One region of the Streptomyces sp. NPDC002513 genome, then DNA from elsewhere that is predicted to be linked to it. Evidence: predicted binding sites of a transcription regulator. Region 1 holds the regulator's gene; the other holds the start of a gene.
The links. Region 1 encodes HspR, which represses chaperone genes until heat shock. Its sites were predicted from a motif close to TTGAGNNNNNNNNNCTCAA; they were not measured.
Positions count from the first base shown of each region.

Region 2: a site for HspR is predicted at 2,699-2,717, ahead of dnaK (molecular chaperone DnaK). Genes of this name have one in related genera too.

Region 1 covers NZ_JBSFXK010000012.1:28,058-39,186, forward strand. The annotation lists gene ACWD5Q_RS11155 (DUF4012 domain-containing protein) at 1-52, opposite strand, end outside; gene ACWD5Q_RS11160 (hypothetical protein) at 49-669, opposite strand; gene ACWD5Q_RS11165 (polysaccharide biosynthesis tyrosine autokinase) at 1,000-2,466, shown strand; gene ACWD5Q_RS11170 (arsenate reductase/protein-tyrosine-phosphatase family protein) at 2,483-3,040, shown strand; gene dnaK (molecular chaperone DnaK) at 3,207-5,042, shown strand; gene grpE (nucleotide exchange factor GrpE) at 5,039-5,698, shown strand; gene dnaJ (molecular chaperone DnaJ) at 5,738-6,904, shown strand; gene ACWD5Q_RS11190 (heat shock protein transcriptional repressor HspR) at 6,909-7,361, shown strand; gene ACWD5Q_RS11195 (PA14 domain-containing protein) at 7,454-9,868, opposite strand; gene ACWD5Q_RS11200 (sugar ABC transporter substrate-binding protein) at 10,412-11,129, shown strand, end outside.
Region 2 covers NZ_JBSFXK010000034.1:52,832-63,960, reverse strand. The annotation lists gene ACWD5Q_RS22005 (lactate 2-monooxygenase) at 1-656, opposite strand, end outside; gene ACWD5Q_RS22000 (purine-cytosine permease family protein) at 767-2,356, opposite strand; gene dnaK (molecular chaperone DnaK) at 2,907-4,769, shown strand; gene grpE (nucleotide exchange factor GrpE) at 4,772-5,314, shown strand; gene ACWD5Q_RS21985 (protease inhibitor) at 5,780-6,214, shown strand; gene ACWD5Q_RS21980 (Cof-type HAD-IIB family hydrolase) at 6,987-7,862, shown strand; gene ACWD5Q_RS21975 (PP2C family protein-serine/threonine phosphatase) at 7,962-9,176, opposite strand; gene ACWD5Q_RS21970 (zinc-binding alcohol dehydrogenase family protein) at 9,260-10,264, opposite strand; partial or broken gene ACWD5Q_RS21965 (VOC family protein) at 10,401-11,129, shown strand, end outside.

The sequences.
Region 1 (11,129 bases):
GGCGGGGGCCGGGACGCCGTGGTGCCGCGGTACGGGTGTGCTCGTCCGTCATGAACTGCGGCGACGGCGTACGGCCAGCACCGTGCCGCCGCCGGCCGCGATCAGACCCGCCGCGGTGCCGCCGACGGCCAGGGCCTTCTCGCTGCCGGTGGCCGCGAGGCCCGGGCGGTGCTCGGAGCGTCCCGCAGCGTCGTGCCGGCCGGAGCCGCCGTGCCAGCCGGAGCCGCCGTGCCAGCCGGAGCCGCCGTGCCAGCCGGAGCCGCCGTGCCAGCCGGAGCCGCCGCCGAGCCGGAGCACCACCCGTAGACGGGTCCCGGCACTGCGCTGGGGGTCGCGCTCGACGACGCGGAACATGTGCCAGCCGGGGTGGACTCTCCACGGGATGGTCACGGTCCCGTCCACCGTTCCGTCGGCGTTGACCCGGTAGCGCCTGAGCACGATCGGACGCGACTCGATCTGCACCGTGACGAACCGCCCAGCGTAGAAGCCCGTGGCGTGGAAGGTCACCGTCCCTCCGATCGGCACCGTCGTCACGTTCAGAGTCAGGGTGGGGGGCGGCGGCGGATACTGCGCGTGGGCGGTCTGCGCCCCCACCAGCGGCGCGGCCACGAGCACAGCAGCCGATACTGCGGATGCCAGTGCGCACCGCCATCTGGGCGATGACGTCATTGTCTTCACTCTCCTCGGCTTCGGTCCGGGCCAGGCGGCTGCTGCGTCGGCCGTCATCAAGACCTAGATACATCGAATAAATGAGACATTTGGCCCCGACGGACCTGGTGCTGCCCAGAAGTCACCGGATGGGGGACCGCTCGTTCCCCCATGGCCCACGCGATCGTGCCGATGGGGTGACGGGGCGGGGGGTGTCGCCAAGGTCGTTCGCCGGGCCGATATGCGGTGCCTCCCCCGGTTGGCGCGCGCGAGTCCCTATCTTCGGCTGTGCGCACAGGGAACAGAACGCCTCAATCCGGGTGTTTCCCTTGGTTCTATGAGGGGTGCAGGTTGGATCTCCACGGATTCCTGAAGGCTCTTGCCCGACGCTGGCTGACCGTCGTGGTCTGTCTGGTGGCCGCGATCGGGGCGGCGCTCGCCGCGACCGCCCTGAGTGCGCCCGTCTACGAGGCCCGGACCCAGCTCTTCGTCGCCACCCGCACCGGCGACGACACCGCCCAGCTGAACCAGGGCCAGAGCTTCTCGCAGGCGCGTGTGCAGTCGTACGCCGCGATCGTGACGACCCGTCAGGTGACCGGGCCCGTGGTGAAGGAGCTGCACCTGCGCACCACGCCCGAGGAACTGGCGTCCCGGATCACCGCCAGCGCTCCGCTCAACACCGTGCTGATCGACATCACCGTCCGGGACACCGAGCCCCGGCGCGCGGCGCGCATCGCCAACGCGGTCGCCGAGCGGTTCGGCGATGTCGTCGAGCGACTGGAGACGCCGAGGCGCATGGCCGGAGCCGAGCGGTCCGGGAGGTACTCCTCGCGCGGCGACAGGGTGCCCGCCTCCCCCGTCTCGCTGGGCGTGACCCAGGAGGCCGTCCGTCCGGCCGCCCCCGTCTCGCCCCGCCCGGTGCTCAACCTGACCGCCGGGGTGCTGGCCGGTCTGCTGCTCGGTGCCGGGCTCGTCGCCGTGCGCGAGAACCTCGACACCACCCTCAAGACGAGCGGGGCGCTGGGCGAGTTCACCGCGCTGCCGGGCCTCGGCAGCATCCCCTACGACAAGAACGTGCCCAGACAGCCGCTGGTCAGCGCCGATGTGCATTCCGAGCGCGCCGAGGCCTTCCGCAAGCTGCGCACCAATCTGCAGTTCGCGCAGGTCGACGACCGCCCGCGGATCATCGTGGTGACGAGTTCCGTGCCCGGCGAGGGCAAGACCAACACCGCGGTGAACCTCGCCCTCTCGCTCGCCGAGGCGGGGGTCTCCACCTGCCTGGTCGACGGCGATCTGCGCCGTCCCTGCGTGGCCGGGGCCTTCGGCCTGGTCCAGGACGCCGGTCTGACCACGGTGCTCATCGGGCAGGCCCGGATCGAGGACGTGATGCAGGAGGCCGGCGGCCGGCTCGCGGTGCTCACCAGCGGTGCCCTGCCGCCGAACCCGACCGAGCTGCTCGCCTCGGCGCGTATGAAGGAGGTGCTGCGCGAGCTGGCGGACAGCTACGAGGTCGTGATCGTGGACACCGCGCCACTGCTGCCGGTCGCCGACACCGTCGGGCTCGCCTCGCTCGCCCAGGGCGCGCTGCTCGTCGTCCGCGCGGCGAGGACCGGCCGGGACCAGGTCCGCTCCGCCACCGAGTCGCTGGAGCGGGTGGGCGTCCGTGTCCTCGGCACCGTCTTCAACATGGCCCCGGCCCCCAAGGGCGACCACGGCGGCGCCTACGGGCGGTACGGCGAACTGCCCGGTCCCCGCACGTCGGCCCACCGGGGCGGCGCCGGTGCTCCCCCGGTGGGGCGGGGCGTGGGCGGACCGTGATCGCGGACGGTGGGACATGACCCGGGTCCTGTTCGTCTGTACGGGCAATGTGCACCGCTCGGCGCTGGCCGAGCGGCTGCTGGCCGCGCGGCTGCGGCCCGGCTCGGCCGTACGGCCCGAGAGCGCGGGCACCCAGGCGTGGCCCCGGCGCGATATGGAGCGCTCCACCCGGGCCGTGCTGGAGGAGCTGGGCGGTGACGGCTCGCGCTTCGCGGCCCGGCCGCTCACCCCGGGGCTGGTCGCGGACGCGGCGCTGGTCCTGGGGCTCGCCCGCGAGCACCGGGAGGCGGCGGTGAGGCTCGCCCCGGTGGCGCTGCGGCGCTGCTTCACCCTGAAGGAGTTCCTGCGGCTGGCGGCCGGGGCGGGCGTGCCGCCGGGGGCCGGCCGGATCGACGGCGTGGTGGCGGCCGTGGCCGCCCGGCGGGGCCGCGTCGCCCCGGTCGCGCCGCACGAGGACGACATCGCGGACCCCTGGGGCAGACCGCACACTGAGCTGTACGGGTGTGCCCGGGAGATCGACGGGCAGGTGACCCGGCTCGCGCGGCTGCTGGAGGGCGGCGGCGCGGACGCCTGAGCGCGGCCCTGTTTCGCTCGCCATCCCGGCCCTGACCTGCGACGTTCCCAGTATTGCCGTACTGCGGAGATGAAAGTTGAGTCGGCGTGACTCAGGTCTATTGACACCGCGCGATTCCTGATGCATCCTTGAGCCTGTTCCACTCAAGTCAGCAGGAGGAATCAAAATGGCACGTGCGGTCGGCATCGACCTGGGCACGACTAACTCCGTCGTCAGCGTTCTGGAGGGCGGCGAGCCCACCGTCATCACCAACGCCGAGGGTGCCCGGACCACGCCGTCCGTCGTCGCCTTCGCCAAGAACGGCGAGGTGCTGGTCGGTGAGGTGGCGAAGCGTCAGGCGGTCACCAACGTCGACCGGACCATCCGGTCCGTGAAGCGCCACATGGGCACCGACTGGAAGATCGAGCTCGACGGCAAGGTCTTCAACCCGCAGCAGATGTCCGCGTTCATCCTGCAGAAGCTGAAGCGGGATGCCGAGGCGTACCTGGGCGAGAAGGTGACCGACGCGGTCATCACCGTCCCGGCGTACTTCAACGACTCCGAGCGTCAGGCCACCAAGGAGGCCGGTGAGATCGCGGGTCTGAACGTCCTGCGCATCGTCAACGAGCCGACCGCGGCCGCGCTGGCCTACGGCCTCGACAAGGACGACCAGACCATCCTCGTCTTCGACCTCGGTGGCGGCACCTTCGACGTGTCCCTGCTGGAGATCGGCGACGGCGTCGTCGAGGTGAAGGCCACCAACGGTGACAACCACCTCGGTGGTGACGACTGGGACCAGCGTGTCGTCGACTACCTGGTCAAGCAGTTCCAGTCCGGTCACGGCGTGGACCTGAGCAAGGACAAGATGGCCCTCCAGCGCCTCCGCGAGGCCGCCGAGAAGGCCAAGATCGAGCTGTCCTCGTCCACCGAGACCTCGATCAACCTGCCGTACATCACCGCGTCCTCCGAGGGCCCGCTGCACCTGGACGAGAAGCTCACCCGGGCTCAGTTCCAGCAGCTCACGGCCGACCTGCTCGAGCGCTGCAAGACGCCGTTCCACAACGTCATCAAGGACGCCGGCATCTCGATCAACGAGATCGACCACGTCGTCCTCGTGGGTGGCTCGACCCGTATGCCCGCCGTCGCCGAACTGGTCAAGGGCCTGACCGGCGGCAAGGAGGCCAACAAGGGCGTGAACCCGGACGAGGTCGTCGCCATCGGCGCCTCGCTCCAGGCCGGTGTCCTCAAGGGCGAGGTCAAGGACGTCCTGCTCCTCGACGTGACCCCGCTGTCCCTCGGCATCGAGACCAAGGGCGGCATCATGACCAAGCTGATCGAGCGCAACACCACGATCCCGACCAAGCGGTCCGAGATCTTCACCACGGCCGAGGACAACCAGCCGTCCGTGCAGATCCAGGTCTACCAGGGCGAGCGCGAGATCGCGGCCTACAACAAGAAGCTCGGCATGTTCGAGCTGACCGGTCTGCCCCCGGCGCCGCGCGGCGTCCCGCAGGTCGAGGTCGCCTTCGACATCGACGCCAACGGCATCATGCACGTCACGGCGAAGGACCTCGGCACCGGCAAGGAGCAGAAGATGACCGTCACCGGCGGCTCCTCGCTCCCGAAGGACGAGGTCGACCGGATGCGCCAGGAGGCCGAGCAGTACGCGGAGGAGGACCACCGCCGCCGCGAGGCCGCCGAGAGCCGCAACCAGGGCGAGCAGCTCGTCTACCAGACCGAGAAGTTCCTCAAGGACAACGAGGACAAGGTCCCGGGCGAGGTCAAGACCGAGGTCGAGTCCGCCGTCGCCGAGCTGAAGGAGAAGCTCAAGGGCGAGGACACGACCGAGATCCGCAGCGCCACGGAGAAGGTCGCGGCCGTCTCGCAGAAGCTCGGCCAGGCCATGTACGCCGACGCCCAGGCCGGTCAGGCGGCCGGCGCGGGTGCCTCCGAGGCCAGGGCCGACGACGACGTGGTCGACGCCGAGATCGTGGACGACGAGCGCAAGGACGGTGCCGCGTGACGGAGGAGACCCCGGGCTTCGAGGAGAAGCCCGACGTCCCCTCCGGCGCCACCCCGAAGGACGCCGAGCCGCAGGCCGCTTCTTCCTCTTCGGAGGAGGCGGCGGCCCCGGCGGGGGACGCAAGCGCACAGAACACCGGCCTGGTGGCGCAGTTGGACCAGGTGCGCACGGCGCTCGGTGAGCGCACGGTGGACCTGCAGCGCCTCCAGGCGGAGTACCAGAACTACCGCCGCCGGGTCGAGCGCGACCGGATCGCGGTCAAGGAGATCGCCATCGCGAACCTCCTGACCGAGCTCCTGCCCGTGCTCGACGACATCGGCCGCGCACGGGAACACGGCGAGCTGGTCGGTGGTTTCAAGTCTGTCGCCGAGTCGCTGGAGACCGTCGCGGCGAAGATGGGTCTGCAGCAGTTCGGCAAGGAGGGCGAGCCCTTCGACCCGACGATCCACGAGGCCCTGATGCACAGCTACGCACCGGACGTCACCGAGACGACGTGCGTGGCGATTCTGCAGCCCGGTTATCGCTTCGGCGAGCGCACCATCCGCCCCGCGCGGGTGGCCGTGGCCGAGCCGCAGCCGGGGGCGCAGACGGTCAAGGCCGAGGAGAGCACCGAGGCGGCCGACGACAAGGAGAACGGTGGCCCGGACGAGGGCTGACGTACACCACCAACACGTAGGGAAGGAGGGGCGTCGGGGATGAGCACCAAGGACTTCATCGAGAAGGACTACTACAAGGTCCTCGGCGTCCCCAAGGACGCCACCGAGGCCGAGATCAAGAAGGCGTACCGGAAGCTCGCCCGCGAGTTCCACCCGGACGCCAACAAGGGCAACGCCAAGGCGGAGGAACGTTTCAAGGAGATCTCCGAGGCGAACGACATCCTCGGCGACACCAAGAAGCGCAAGGAGTATGACGAGGCCCGCGCCCTCTTCGGCAACGGCGGCTTCCGTCCCGGCCCCGGGGCGGGAGGCTCGTTCAACTTCGACCTCGGCGATCTCTTCGGCGGCCAGCCCGGCGCCGGAGGGAACTTCGGCGGGGGTCTCGGTGACGTCTTCGGGGGCCTGTTCAACCGTGGCGGCGGCGCGGGAACGCGTACGCAGCCACGGCGCGGCCAAGACATCGAGTCCGAGGTCACACTCAGTTTCATGGAGGCGGTGGACGGCGCGACGGTGCCGCTCCGCATGTCCTCGCAGGCGCCCTGCAAGGCCTGCTCGGGCACCGGCGACAAGAACGGCACGCCGCGTGTGTGCCCGACCTGTGTCGGCACCGGGCAGGTGTCGCGGGGCTCGGGCGGCGGCTTCTCGCTGACCGACCCCTGCCCCGACTGCAAGGGCCGCGGTCTGATCGCGGAGAACCCCTGCGAGGTCTGCCACGGCAGCGGCCGGGCGAAGTCGTCCCGGACGATGCAGGTGCGCATCCCCGCGGGAGTCTCCGACGGGCAGCGCATCCGGCTCCGTGGCAAGGGCGCGCCCGGCGAGCGGGGCGGCCCGGCCGGCGACCTGTACGTCGTCGTGCACGTGAACGCGCACCCGGTCTTCGGCCGCAAGGACGACAACCTGACGGTGTCCGTTCCGGTGACGTTCGCGGAGGCGGCGCTCGGCGCCGAGGTCCGGGTGCCCACCCTGGGCGGGTCCCCGGTGACCCTGAAGCTGCCTCCGGGCACGCCCAACGGGCGTACTCTGCGCGCCCGTGGCAAGGGCGCGGTCCGCAAGGACGGCACCCGCGGGGACCTGCTGGTCACCGTCGAGGTGAATGTCCCCAAGGACGTTTCGGGCAAGGCTCGTGACGCGCTGGAGGCGTATCGCGAGGCGACCGCGGGCGATGACCCGCGGGCGGAGCTGTTCCAGGCCGCGAAGGGAGCATGAGGAGATGGACGGCCGTCGACGTAACCCGTACGAACTGAGCGAGGACACTCCGGTCTACGTCATCTCGGTGGCGGCCCAGCTCTCCGGACTGCACCCGCAGACGCTGCGCCAGTACGACCGCCTGGGGCTGGTGTCCCCGGACCGCACCGCGGGCCGGGGCCGGCGCTACTCGGCCCGTGACATCGAACTGCTCCGCCAGGTGCAGCAGTTGTCGCAGGACGAGGGCATCAACCTGGCCGGCATCAAGCGCATCATCGAACTGGAGAACCAGGTGGCCGCGCTCCACTCCCGCGTGACGGAGCTGCAGACCGCGCTGGACGGCACCGCGGCGACGATGCGTCAGCGTGAGGCGGCGGTGCACGCCTCGTACCGCCGCGACCTGGTGCCGTACCAGGAGGTGCAGCAGACCAGCGCGCTGGTGGTGTGGCGGCCGAAGCGGCAGCAGCAGGCGGACTGACCCGCACCGGCCTGTCCCGCCTCCTGTCATGCTCCTCTCATGCCGAAGGGGCGGTACCGGATTCGTTCCGGTGCCGCCCCTTCGGCATGCGGTCAGAGCCAGGAGTCCCAGATGCCGTAGGCCTGGGACCGCGTGGCCGCCTCGGCGCCCGAGGAGTCCGTGTAGACGACGCGGTAGTAGTACAGGCCCAGCCGGTCCTCGTGCACGGTGGTGTCGAGGTAGCCGGCGCGGTCGCCGACCGTGCCCGAGGTGAGCACGGTCCACGCGCCCTGGGCGGGGTCCCAGCGCTCGACGCGGTAGCCGGCCAGGACGGAGCAGTCGCCGAGGCCCGAGCTCTCGGAGCAGTCGACGGACAGGTCCGGGTACTGGTCCTCGCGGATCCCGGTGCCGCTCCAGCCGGGCGGCCGGGTGTCGGGCAGGGTGACCGAGACCTCGGCGGTGTGGAAGAAGTCGGGGCCCTCGCGGTCGTACAGGCCGGAGCCGTCCGTGGCGGCCACCCGGTAGACGTGGGTCGCGCCGTCGGGGACCGTCGGGCAGAGGATCTCGGTCCTGGCCAGGGAGCTGCCGGTCCAGCAGTTCCTCCTCCAGACCGTCTCACCGGTGTCCGGGTCGGTGGTGCCCTGCCAGACGTAGTAGCCGGTGACGTCGTCGTCGGCGGGCGGCGTCCAGGTCAGGCGGACACCGAGCGGGATCCGCTCCGCGGTCAGGTTCTCGACCGCGGCCGGGCGCCGGGTGTCCGGCGTGGTCTCGGTGGCGGCCGGGCCGGGCTGTGCCTCGTGCCCGTACGGGTCGATCGTCACGATCCGGTACTCGTACGTCGTCTCGGACTCGCCCGAGACGTCCCAGCAGGTGCCGTCGATCTGTGTGCGGCCGGCGTACGCGGGGGCGTCGCTCCCCGCCCACGTCCGGTACGTCGAAGGGGGCTGGAGCGGCTCGTCCCACGGGCTGTTCGGCTTGCACGCGTCCACGACGGTGCTCCGGCCGGTCGCCGGGTCGGTACGGACGATCCGGTACGTGAGCAGCGGGCCCTCGTCGAAGGTCCACGGGTCGGTGCTGCTCCACGCGATCATCACGCCCTCGCCGAACCGGCTCGCGGTGGTCCGGAACACGGGGACGGCCTCGGGACGGTCGGCCATCGACAGCCTGATCTCCACCGGGGCGGCGGCGTTGCCCTTCGCGTCCAGCGCACGCACCGCGTACCGGTAGGTGTCGGCGACGGCGACGAGCTGCCGCGGTACGACGTCGGTGTCCGTGGTGGTGCCCTTCGCGGGCAGGGCGTCGAGATAGCCGCCGGTCGCCGGGTCGTACTGGAGGACCTGGTACGAGGCGGCTCCGGCGACGGGCGACCACACCAGGTGGGGCAGGCCCGAGCGGTACTCGACCCGGGCGTCGGCGGCGGTCGCCGGCGGCGTCAGATCGAAGGTGGTGAACGTGGTGGCGGCCGAGTACGCGGACCAGTTGCCGGCCGCGTCCCGGGCGCGGCCCCGGTAGGTGACCTTGCTGCCGTCGGCGGGGTACCCGGTGTCGCAGGTCGCGCCCTTGGTGCCGGTGTACACGGTGGTCCAGGTCTTCGTGGCGGGGTCGAGGCGCTGTAGCTCGTACCGGGCGATGTCGGCCGCGTTCTGTGCGGTGGTGACGAGCTCGGGGGCCGCGTAGGGCTGGTTGTCCGGGCAGAGGTCCATCTCGAGGAAGGGCGCGGCCGGCGGGGTCTTGTCGACGGTGGTGACGGAGGGGCCGGCGGTGCCGCCCGACTCGTTGCCCGCCTTGTCGTGGGCGCGGACCTCGTAGGAGAAGACCTGGCCGGTCGCCGGGGGCGCGTCGGTGTACGTCGCCGACGTCGTCGTGGTCAGCCTCGTCCAGGCGGTGCCGCCCTTCGCGCGGCGGTAGACGCGGTAGCCGGCGAGGTCCATCTCCTTGTTCCTCGTCCAGGAGACCTTCGTCCTGCGGGTCGTCCTGTCGTAGGCGGTCGTGACGCCGGCCGGGGCCAGCGGCTTGACCTTGTCGACGGTGGCGGAAGTCCTCGGGGCGTAGGTGAACTTGACGGTGGCCTTGCCGGTCCAGTTCACGTAGTCGATCCGCAGGGTGTGCGTCCCCCTGGGGACCGTGAGGTTGAGGGTCTTCGCGCGCGAACTCCCGGTGTCCGACCAGAGGTTGATCTTCCGGACGCCGTCGAGATGGACGCGGATCCCGTCGGTTCCGGAGGCGGTGAAGGCGAAGGGGCCGCCGGAGCCGAAGTCGCGGGTGACGGTCCAGCGGACGCCGAAGCGGTCCGCCGGCAGCCCGGAGGCCGGGGCGCCGCTCCAGCTCTGGTCGATGGCGCTGTCGCAGTCGGTCCTCTTCGGGGTGCCGGTCAGGCCGGTGTTCGCGAAGAACTGCCGTTTGTACACCGGGGAGGCGCAGGAGACGGCGGCGGAGGCGGGAGCGGCGGCGGTGAGCAGACCGCCCGCGGCGGCGAGCACCACGGCGGTGGCGGCCGCGGCGGTGGTGCATCGTCTGGCTGGGTTCATTCGGCCCTCTGATCGGATCAGGACGCGGAAAGGCGTTCCTGATCACGACACGTGAGGCACGCAAGAGGTTGTACAGATATTTACGACCTGACTACCTCTCCTTTGCCCGGGGTGTCCGTGGCGTCCGGAGGTCCGGTGGCGGACTCGGTGGACCCCGGCGCTGTCGTCGGCCGGGGGATGCGCGGCAAGGGCGAGCCGTCGCGAGGGGAGCGGCCGGCGACCCCTGTGCGCGTGACGCAGATCACGTTTGACTTCATGGCTGAACACCACCTGGGCGTATGGAAGTTGACGGAACATTGGGCGCTGAATCTCCGCAGGTGGCAGCCGGAACCTCCACCGCGCAAAGGTTTGGCGATGACCCTCGCGGGACACTTCCTTGGTCTTCACTTGACTTCCACTCAGATGCTGTTGCCATCTCGTTAACCGGTACTTCTTGACGCTGGACACCGTCGCCGCGTTGGCTTTCAGCCACCAGGGGCGCAATGCTGCTCCCCCGCCCGGAAGGCACCTGATGTGAACGCTCGTACCACCCGTAGGACTGCTGTGCGTCGAACCGCCATAGCCCTGGCCGCGTCCGTGGTGGGCGTCTCTCTCACCGCGTGCGGCGTCATCGACGGGGTCGGCGGGAGCAGCGGCTCCGCGTCTCCCAAGAAGGGCGACGACATCACGGTGGGCCTCCTTCTGCCGGAGAAGGAGAATCCGAGGTACGACAAGTTCGACTACCCGATCATCAAGGACCAGGTGCGCTCCCTCACCCACGGCAAGGGCAAGGTCGTCTACGCCAACGCCGACGCCCAGGCGGCCAAGCAGAGCGAGCAGCTCGACCAGATGATCGCCGACAGGGTGGACGTGCTGCTGGTGGACCCGGTGGACGCCAAGGCCATCGCACCGGGCGTGCAGAAGGCCAAGGACGCGGGCATCCCGGTCATCGCCTACGACCGGCTCGCCCAGGGGCCGATCGACGCGTACATCTCCTTCGACAACGAACTGGCCGGCCAGGTGCAGGGCCGCGCCCTCGTCGAGGCGCTCGGCAGCAGGGCGGCGACCAGCAAGATCGTCATGATGAACGGCTCGGTCACCGACCCGAACGCGGCACAGTTCAAGGACGGCGCGCTCAACGAACTCCAGGGCAAGGTCAACATCGTCAAGTCCTACGACACGAAGGACTGGAAGCCGGAGATCGCCAAGGCGAACATGGACGAGGCGATCCGGGCCGTCGGCCTGAGCAACATCGCGGGCGTCTACGCGGCCAACGACGGCA
Region 2 (11,129 bases), on a different contig from region 1:
TTCGCCAGACCGGCCCGGAACGCCGGGTCGGTGAAGTAGTTGGCGGTGCCCACCCCGTGCAGGAACGGCAGGTACGCCTGGTCCAGGTCCCGGGGCCGCCAGGCCAGCAGCGGTGTGTCGAGCGTGACGAACAGGGCTGTGAACCCCGCCGCCTTCGCCCGGGCCAGGAAACTGCGGGTGACCTCGCGGTCCTTGGCCCAGTACAGCTGGAACCAGCGCTCCCCGTCCCCCGATGCCTCGGCCACCTGCTCCATCGGCGTACTGGAGGCCGAGGACAGGACGTACGGCACGCCCAGCGCGGTGGCGGCCCGTGCCGCCGCCGACTCCGCGTCCGGATGCATGATCGACAGCACGCCCACCGGCGCCAGGGCCAGCGGAGCGGGCCACCTCCGCCCCAGCACCTCGACGGACAGATCCCGCTCGCGCAGGTCCCGCAGCATGCGCGGCACGATCCGGCGGCGCTCCAGCGCGGCCCGGTTCGCCCGTGCGGTGCTGCCGTTGCCCGCGCTGCCCGCCACATAGCCGACCGGTCCCGGCCCGAGCCGCTGCTCGGTCAGCTCCTCCAGCCGGGTCAGATCGGTGGGCAGCCGCGGTACGGCGCCCGTCATGCCGTTCAGATAGATCTCGTACTGGAAGTCCGCCCAGTGTCGCGTCATCCGGTGCGTCCCGCCTCTCGTCCCTGAGACCGCGTGGTGTGACGACGATCCTTGCGACCCTGACAAGGTCCGTCCACCGTGATGCGCACAACGCGCGGCTGCTTCATCCATCAGCCGCCCTCGACCGCGAGCGACGGAGCGCTCTCCTCGCGCGCGTCCGGCCCGGTGATCGGCGGGATCGGCGCGTCGACGGTACGGGCCAGCCGCGCTCCTTCGGGCCCGTACACCGCCCGGGGCTCGGGGAAGAGCCGCAGCAACGTCAGGAAGAGGATCGCGGCGACGGCCAGCGACAACGGCAGGCTGATGTCGACGCCGTTCGCCAGGTTGCCCAGTGGGCCGACGAACTGGCCGGGGATGTCGGTGAACAGCACGCCGATCACCGCGGAGACCCACCAGGCGGTCATGCCCCGCCAGTTCCAGCCGTGCGTGAACCAGTAACGGCCGCCGCGCTGGCGGCGGTTGAAGACCTGCAGCGCGTCCGGGTCGTACCAGCCGCGCCGGGTGTAGAAGCCGAGCATCATCACGACCATCCACGGAGTGGTACAGGTGATGATCATCGTGGCGAACGTCGAGATCGACTGCACCAGGTTCAGCCCGAAACGGCCGATGAAGATGAACGCGATCGACAGGACGCCGACCACCAGCGTCGCCTGCACCCGGGACAGCCGCGGGAACACCGACGAGAAGTCCAGGCCGGTTCCGTACAGCGACGTCGTACCCGTCGACATGCCGCCGATCAGCGCCAGCAGACACACGGGCAGGAAGAACCAGGTCGGCGAGATGGCGAGCAGACCGCCGACGAAGTCCGGGGCGGACGGGTCGACGTACTTCGGCGCCTGCTTCGCGATGATGCTCGCGGTCGCCAGGCCGAAGACGAACGGCAGGAGCGTCGCGATCTGGGAGAGGAACGCGGCACCGACCACCTTGCGGCGCGGCGCGTTCGCGGGGATGTAGCGCGACCAGTCGCCGAGGAACGCGCCGAACGACACCGGGTTCGACAGCACGATCAGCGCCGCGCCGATGAACGACGGCCAGAACAGCGCCTTGGTCCCGGGGTCGGCCGAGGCGGTGAAGACGCCGGCGTACGACGGGTCGAAGTCCCCGGCGAAGGCGATCGCCCCGAGCAGGAACAGCACGGTCGCCGAGGTCACCGCGATCCTGTTGACGAACAGCATGAACCGGAAGCCGTAGACGCACACCGCGAGCACCAGGCCCGCGAACAGCGCGTAGGCGACGACGTACGACACATTGCCGCGCTCCAGGCCGAAGAGCCGGTGCGCGCCGCCGACCAGGGCGTCACCCGAACTCCACACCGAGATGGAGAAGAACGCCACGGCTGTGAGCAGGGAGAGGAACGAACCGACCACGCGGCCGTGCACTCCGAGGTGAGCGGAGGAGGAGACCGCGTTGTTCGTGCCGTTGACCGGGCCGAACACCGCCATCGGGCACAGGATCAGCGCGCCCGCGACCACTCCCAGGACCGTTGCCGCGAGCCCCTGCCAGAAGGAGAGGCCGAACAGGATCGGGAAGGCGCCGAGGACACAGGTGGAGAAGGTGTTGGCGCCGCCGAAGGCGACCCGGAACAGATCGAGCGGGGTCGCGGTGCGGTCCGCGTCGGGGATGCGCTCCACGCCGTGGGTCTCGACCTCGGTGAGGGACGGGGGTGCGGCGGCGGGGGAGGAGTCGGGGTTCTCGGGCAACGGGAGCTCCAGCGGGGGAAGGACGGCGGAGCGCGTTCGTGGCGCGGCGGGTCGGTCGGACGGCACCGGGCGACCGCGGGGTGTGCGGGGGAGACGAGGCCGTCCGCTGGGGATCTGCAGACGCTACGGCCCCGCGTACGGCCCGCACCAGAGGACGCTTCATCCAACTTTTGCGCACCGGGTAGACGGTTCCTCCATATCCCCTCGGCCGGGGAGAGGTGTCGACGCCTCGGTCACGGGTCGGCGTCAGCTCCTTGGCCTCGGTCACGGGAAGGCGTCCGGATCGCCGTCCGGGCGATCGGAGCGGAGGATGAAAGAGCCGTCGGTCCGACGGGAATCGCCTTGACAAGAGGACACTCAAGTTTTATTCAGGCAAGTAGGGAAGTCGGGACAAAACCGCAGCCCGGAGGGGTGCCGCGAGGCGCCATGGACGGACGGCGGCGAGCGGCTCCAAGGCCGCCCCGTTCCGCCGCCGTGTCCCGGACCGGCGCGGAGAGAACGCGACATCTGACGAGAACGGACAACGAGGGACGAAGGAGGGAGAGCCCCCATGGCACGTCCGGTCGGTATCGACCTCGGCACCACGAACTCGGTGGTCTCGGTCCTGGAGGGCGGCGAGCCCACCGTCATCACCAACACCGAGGGCGCCCGGACCACGCCGTCGGTCGTGGCCTTCGCCAAGAACGGCGAGGTGCTGGTCGGCGAGGTCGCCAAGCGGCAGGCGGTGACCAACGTCGAGCGGACCGCGCGCTCCGTCAAACGCCACATGGGCGACCAGTCGTGGCGCTTCCCGGAGAGCGGCACCATCGACGGCAAGAAGTACACGGCACAGGAGATCTCCGCGCGTGTCCTGCAGAAGCTGAAGCGGGACGCGGAGGCCTATCTGGGTGAGGATGTCACCGACGCGGTGATCACCGTGCCCGCGTACTTCGACGACGCCCAGCGACAGGCCACCAAGGAGGCCGGGGAGATCGCCGGCCTGAACGTCCTGCGGATCATCAACGAGCCGACGGCGGCCGCGCTGGCGTACGGGCTCGACAAGGAGAACGACCAGACGGTCCTCGTCTTCGACCTCGGCGGCGGCACCTTCGACGTGTCGCTTCTGGAGATGGGCGAGGGGGTCATCGAGGTCAAGGCCACCAACGGCGACACCCGCCTCGGCGGTGACGACTGGGACCAGCGGATCGTCGACCACCTGGTCAAGCTGTTCAAGAACGGGTACGGCATCGACCTGTCCCAGGACAAGATGGCGGTGCAGCGGCTGCGCGAGGCCGCGGAGAAGGCCAAGATCGAGCTGTCGAGTTCGTCCGAGACGAGCATCAACCTGCCCTATGTGACGGCATCGTCGGAGGGGCCGCTGCACCTGGACGAGAAGCTGACCCGCGCCCAGTTCCAGCAGTTGACGGCCGACCTGCTGGACCGCTGCAAAGGCCCCTTCCACCAGGCGGTCAAGGACGCCGGGATCAAGGTGTCCGACGTCGACCATGTGATCCTCGTGGGCGGCTCGACCCGGATGCCCGCGGTGACGGACCTGGTCAGGGAGCTGACCGGCAAGGAGCCGCACAAGGGCGTCAACCCCGACGAGGTCGTGGCCGTCGGTGCCTCGCTCCAGGCCGGTGTCCTCAAGGGTGAGGTCAAGGACGTCCTGCTCCTCGACGTGACCCCGCTGTCCCTCGGCATCGAGACCAAGGGCGGCATCATGACCAAGCTGATCGAGCGCAACACCACGATCCCGACCAGGCGGTCCGAGATCTTCACCACGGCCGAGGACAACCAGCCGTCCGTGCAGATCCAGGTCTACCAGGGCGAGCGCGAGATCGCGGCCTACAACAAGAAGCTCGGCATGTTCGAGCTGACCGGTCTGCCGCCGGCGCCGCGTGGCGTCCCGCAGGTCGAGGTGTCCTTCGACATCGACGCCAACGGCATCATGCACGTCGCGGCGAAGGACCTCGGCACCGGCAAGGAGCAGAAGATGACCGTCACCGGCGGCTCCGCGCTGCCGAAGGACGACATCGACCGCATGGTCCGCGAGGCCGAGCAGCACGCCGAGGAGGACCGCAGGCGGCGTGAGGCGGCCGAGACCCGCAACCAGGCCGAACAACTCGTCTACCAGACCGAGAAGCTCATCAAGGACAACAAGGACAGGGTCCCGGGGGACGCGCGGAGCGAGACGGAGAGCGCCTTGGCCGAACTGAAGGAGGCGCTGAAGGGCGAGGACACCGCGGAGATCCGCCAGGCCCTGGACAAGGCGGCCGCCGCGGCGCAGAAGATCGGCAGTGCCTTGTACGAGCGGGCGCGGACCGAGGGCGGCACGGCGTCGGAGCAGAGCGCGGCCGCCGGCGGCGCCAAGGACGGCGACGACGTGGTGGATGCCGAGATCGTGGATGACGACGACACCTCGCGGGCGGGTTGACCATGGACCGGATCCAGCCGCAGAGCACGGAGTTGCGACGTCTGCTGGACGAGCGCACCGCCGACCTGCAGCGGGTGAAGGCCGAGTACGACAACTACCGCAAGCAGGTGCGGCGCGACCGTATGGCGGTGCGCGAGATCGCGACGGAGAACGTGCTGCGGGCGCTGTTGCCGGTGCTCGACGCCGTGGAGGCGGCCCGAAGGCAGGGGGCCGTGCCCCCCGGCCTCAAGGCCGTCGTCGACGTGCTGGAGACCCAGGTGGGGTCCCTGGGCCTCCAGGCGTTCGGGGCGGAGGGCGAGCCCTTCGACCCCACGCGCCACGAGGCGGTGACGCACGTCGTCGTCGCGGATGCGGAGTGGCTGATCTGCACCGAGGTCCTCAGCCTCGGGTACCGCGTGGGCGACCGGCTGCTGCGCCCCGCGCGCGTCACGGTCACCGGACCGCCCCCGGCGGGCGGCACGGTGGGCGGCGGGTGGACCGGGGCGGGGCACGACGGGGACAGGTGCCTGGGGCCAGGAGGGCCGGCCGCGCTGTGGCGGCCGTAGCCGGGAACCCGTCCTCTCGACGGACGGCCCGTCACCGTGACCCACGGCCGCACGGCCGTGGGTCACGACGACTTCCGGCCCGGGGGCGGATCGGGGGGCAGTGGGCTCGGGGGCTCCCGCTCGGTGCCGCGCTCCACGCGCCCTACGGGCAGCGGCGGAAGACAGCGCTTACCGGGACGGGTGAACGAAATGTTTCAGGCCGATTGCCCAGCCATGGGAAACCAGCCATCCGACGACTCCGGACGGGCGGTAACCGCGCAGTTTCAAGGGGTGAGCGAGGCAGTTCCGTGACTTCACGCCACTGATTCAATACTCAAAGTTACCGAAACCCGGGGGGTCGATGTGAGTTTCGGGCGCGGACTCGGCAGACTCCCGCTCGCCGAACCGGCACCGGACGTCGCGGCTCCGGCCCACGTACCGCCGGAGCTGAAACGTCACTTCGATACGAGCGGAAGGATGCACACAATGCCGAACACCGCGCGCTGGGCAGCGACCCTCACCCTCGCGGCCACCGCCGTCTGCGGCCCCCTCACGGGGTCCGCGCTCGCCGCCCCGAACGCCGCCCCCGCCTCTCTGTACGCCCCCTCGGCCCTCGTCCTGACCACGGGTCACGGGCAGAGCACCGCCACCGCCACGCCTCAGCGCGCGGTCACGCTGACCTGCGCCCCAAGCGCCTCGGGCACGCATCCCGCCGCCGCTGACGCCTGCGCCGACCTGCGTGCCGTCGGAGGCGACCTCGACGCTCTGCCGGTCCGAGAGGGTGTCTTCTGCGCCAAGTTGTACGACCCCGTCGTCGTCACGGTGCAGGGCGTGTGGCAGGGCAAGCGCGTCGACTACGAACGCACCTTCGCCAATGAGTGCGTGAAGAGCTCCTACGGGACCGCCCTCTTCGCGTTCTGAGGACCGGGATCGCGCGATCACCGCGCGCGTTGGACCGCGGGCTTGTAACTGGGGAGTGCGAGCCCTGTCGTGGCGACCGTGAGATCTCGCAGCGGGGGCCGGCCGGACGGAGTGGGGCCGTCCGGCCGGCCCCCGGAATCATGTGTTCTGGATGGCCCCCTCCCCCTACCCCCACTGCGCGGCGTCCGCAGCGCGAGACGACGTCGTATACGACCGGACGTCAGCGGGTGCTGGGCGACGCCCTGGACGTCGGCGTGCCGGGTGACCGACGCGGCTCCGGATGTCGGTCCGCACCGCGCGGATGCCCTCCCGGAGAGGACTGCGTGCCGGCTCCCTCCGTAGCGGCACCCGCGCGTGGCCGATGAGACGGACCGCCGGGAGAGTGCCGCCGGCCGGGCCCCGGGTGGCGCCCGGCGGCCCGCCGCCGCAGGTCCGGCAGAGCGCTTACGATGGGGCGACGACCAGGCAACGGCGCCGACGACGACACAACGTGACCGCGAGAGGTGAGATGGAATCCACCGAGCGCTCGCCGTGGCCGCCGTACCGAGCGCTGCTCCGCCGCGGGAGCCGACCCGCCGGACCGTCTACGACCCCGCGTGCGCACCGGTTGCCGGGACGGTGCACCGGATGACCGCCGACGCCGGACCCGCCCTCCCTGCCGCCGCGCCACGCGCCGCCTTGCGCACCCACGCCCGGAGCGACTGATCCTCCGGCGCGGACGCAGCCCCCGCCTCCGCTGCCGGTACCCCTCGCCCCCATCAGAAAGCAGGACATGTCCGTCACGCCCTCGTCTCTTCTCACCACCGCCGGGACCACCCCCGATCTCCCGAGCGATCCCGTCGACATCCGGCTCGTCGTCACCGACATGGACGGCACGCTCCTCGACGGCGACGGGCGGATACCCGAGGGCCTGTGGCCGCTCCTCGCCGAACTGCGCCGGCGCGGCGTGCTCTTCAGCCCTGCCAGCGGCCGCCAGTACGCGACACTCGCGGAGCAGTTCGCCGACGCGCGCGACGGAATGGTCTTCATCGCGGAGAACGGCACCTATGTGGTGCGCGACGGGGTCGAACTCGGCTCCGATCCGCTGGACGCGGCGGTGGCCCACCGCGTCGTCTCCACCACGCGCCGCCTCGCGGCCGACGGCGTGGACGTCGGGGCGGTGCTGTGCGGGAAGAGGTCGGCCTACGTGGAGCGGACCGACGACGCCTTCCTGGCCGAGGCCAAGCGGTACTACGCCCTGCTGGAGACGGTGGAGGACCTCACCGCCGTCGAGGACGAGTTCCTCAAGGTGGCCCTCTTCGACTTCGGATCCGTGGAGCGGACCACCGCCCCCGTCCTGGAGCCCTTCACCTCGACGCACCAGGTGGTCGTCTCGGGCCTGCACTGGGTCGACATCATGAACGCCACCGCCAACAAGGGCGCCGCCCTACGCCGGCTCCAGCACGAACTGGGCATCACGCCCGCGCAGACGATGGTGTTCGGCGACTACCTCAACGACCTCGAAATGCTCGACGTGGCCGAGTGGTCCTTCGCCATGGCCAACGCCCACCCGGACGTGATCCGACGGGCCCGTCACCTGGCGCCCCCCAACACGGAGAACGGCGTCCTGCGCACGATCACCCGCCTGTTGCACCTGCCCACCTCCTGAGAGCTCCGAACAAAAGGGGCGCCCGGCTCGCGGCGTCTGGCACGCACGCTCGCAAGGCACCAGCCGCCGCGAGCTGATCGGACTCCGCGGCAGCGGCCCTCACACGTCCGGACGGCGCAGGATACGGGCCGCCAGGACGGCCACGTCGTCCTCCGCGTGCCGGGCGTCCATGCGGTCCAGGACGTCCGAGAGCAGTTCCTCCACGCCGGCTCCGGGCCGCACCCGCAGCCCGGCCAGCCGGGCCAGCGACACATCGATGTCCTCCTTGCGGCGCTCCACCAGACCGTCCGTGAACAGCAACAACGTGTCCTGGAGCGTGAGCGCGCGCACGGTCGGCTCATAGCCGCCGATCCCCGTCCCCAGCGGCGGCCCGGTCGGCACGTCCAGCAACTCGCCGGTGCCGTCGCCCGCGAACAGGGCCGGCGGAAGATGCCCCGCGCTGGTCAGCGATGCCGTGCCGCGCGCCGGGTCCATCTGGACCAGCAGGCAGGTGGCCGGCCGACGGGTCCCCTCCTCGCTGACGGCGGAGTCCAGCCGGCGCAGCACCCGGTGCGGCGGCAGATCCGTGGAGGCCATGTAACGCAGCATCGAGCGGTAGGCGTTCATGTCGACCGCCGCGTCCAGTCCGTGCCCCATCACATCCCCCATCACCAGCAGGGTCCGCCCGAAGTGCAGCCGCACCGTCTCGAACCAGTCCCCGCCCACCAGGGTCCCGCCGCCCGCGGGCAGATAGCGCGTGGCCAGGTCCAGATTGGGATGCGGCCGCCCTGGCTCGGCCAGCAGCGCCCGCTGGAGGCGGAACACGGTTCCGCGCACCGCCGAGTGCTGCCGCGCGTGCCCGAGGTGCACAGCCGCCAGCCGGGCCGCGAAGCGCGCGACGGCGATGTCCCGGTCCGAGAACGGCGGGCCCTGCCGCACCGCCAGCAGCACCCCGTACGACCGGTCGCGCCCCAGCAGTGGCACGGTCAGCACCTGCCGTGGCACATCCGCCGAACCGCACGGCGACGCGGTGACCGGATGTCCCTCGTCCAGCGCACGCGCCGACAGCGGGCGGGCGTCGTGCGTGTTCCACCCCGCGAGCAGATCGGTGCGCCCTGCCGTGGCGATCCGCTCCAGGTCGGGCGGGGGCTCGGCGGCGGGCGGTGCGGGCACGGCGTCCTCGGGCAGCAGATCCACGGCGGCGGCGTCGCCCACCCGGTCGCACACATAGGCGGCCAGCTCCTCGCACGTGGTCCGCTCGTCGAGCGTCGTACCGATCGACTCGACAGCGTCCTCCATGCCGTGCGGCGGGTCTGCAGCGTCCTCAACGCCCACAGCGCCACCTCCGCGAAACACTCCTCCCGAGTCCATCCACGTACGGGGTGGCCGGGCCCGCATCCGCGCCACCCTCGACCCCCTCAGAGGTCGTTCACCAGGACGGCCGCCCCGTCGAAACGCCCTGCCTTCAGGTCACCGAGGGCCCGCTGCGCCTGCGACAGCGGGTACGGATGCGTCGTCGCGCGGACGCCGTACCGCGCGGCGAGGTCCAGGAACTCCCGGCCGTTGTCCCGTGTGTTCGAGGTGACGCTGCGCACCTCCTTCTCGTAGAACAGCTCACTCTCGTAGCGCAGCACCGGGATGTCGCTCAGATGGATGCCCGCGATCGCCAGCACGCCACCCCGGTCCAGCGCCCGCAGCGCCACCGGGACCAGCTCCCCGGCGGGCGCGAACAGGATCGCCCCGTCCAGCGGCTCCGGCGGCTGGTCGTAGGCACCGCCCGCCGACGCGCACCCGAGGTCGAGCGCGAGCCGCCGCGACGCCTCGTCCCTGGTCAGGACGTGCACGGTCGCCCCCTGTGCCAGCGCGACCTGGGCGCACAGATGGGCGCTGCCGCCGAACCCGTACAGCCCCAGCCGCCCGCCCGGCGGCAGCGATGTCCGCAGCAGCGCCCGATAGCCGATGATGCCCGCGCACAGCAGCGGCGCCAGCGCCACGTCGTCCACGTCCGCCGGCAGCCGGTAGGCGAAGGCGGCGGGCACCGTCGTGTACTCGGCGTATCCGCCGTCGGCGTCCCAGCCGGTGTACTCGGAGCCGGGACACAGGTTCTCAGCTCCCCGCACGCAGTACCGGCAGGTGCCGTCCGTACGGCGCAGCCAGGCGACCCCGACCCGGTCGCCGACGGCCCATGGGCCCGCCGCCGCTCCCACCGCGGCCACCACGCCCGCCACCTCGTGCCCGGGCGTCACCCCCGGCCGGTGTACCGGCAGGTCGCCCTCGGCGACGTGCAGATCCGTACGGCACACGCCGCACGCCCGCACCTGCACCAGCAACTCGCCGGTCCCCGGCACCGGGACCGGCCGCTCCACGAACCGCAGCGGCTCCCCTTCGATCGGGCCCGGCCGGTCCACAACCCAAGCGCGCATCGTCCGATCCCCGTCCCTCGACGACTGCCTCCGTTCCAGTGTCGGGCAGGTGCGCACGCCGGCGCGCGGCACGCCCCGCACCTGACTACCGTGGGGTACGGAACCGGAGCCGTCGAACCGGGAAGGGGCGGACGCGATGGCGGTACCACCCGAGGGAACGCCCTGCTGGGCGGATGCGATGTTCAGCGACATCGAGGGCGCCAAGCACTTCTACGGCGACGTCCTCGGCTGGACGTTCGGCGAGTCGGCCGCCGAGTACGGCCACTACACGTAGGCGTACGCCGACGGTAAGGCGGTCGCCGCGGTCGTACCGCCCATGCCGGGGCAGGAAGGCCAGTCCGCGTGGTGCCTGTACCTCGCGGCGGCGGACGCCGCGGCGACGGCACGGAAGGTCCGGGAGGAGGGCGGCGACGTACTGATGGAGCCGATGCGGGTCGGCGACTTCGGCACCATGGCCCTGGCCCGCGACCCGAGCGGCGCCGTCTTCGGCCTCTGGCAGGCGGGCACCCACGAGGGCTTCGAGGCCACGGGTGTGCCCGGCGCGTACTGCTGGGCCGAGGTCTTCACCCGCGAACCGGAGAAGACCGACGCGTTCTTCCCCGCGGTCTTCCCCTACCGGGCCAAGCAGATCCAGGACGAGGCGATCGACTTCCGCGTCTTCGAACTGGACGGCGCTCCCGTGCTCGGCCGCATGAGGATGACCGACGACTTCCCGCCGGAGGTCCCGCCCTACGTCAACGTGTACTTCACCGTCGGCGACTGCGATGCCGCGGTCCAGCGGGCGGTGGGGCACGGCGGGATCCTGCGGTTCGGCCCGATGGACAGCCCCTTCGGCCGGTTCGCGGCGCTGAGCGATCCCCAGGGC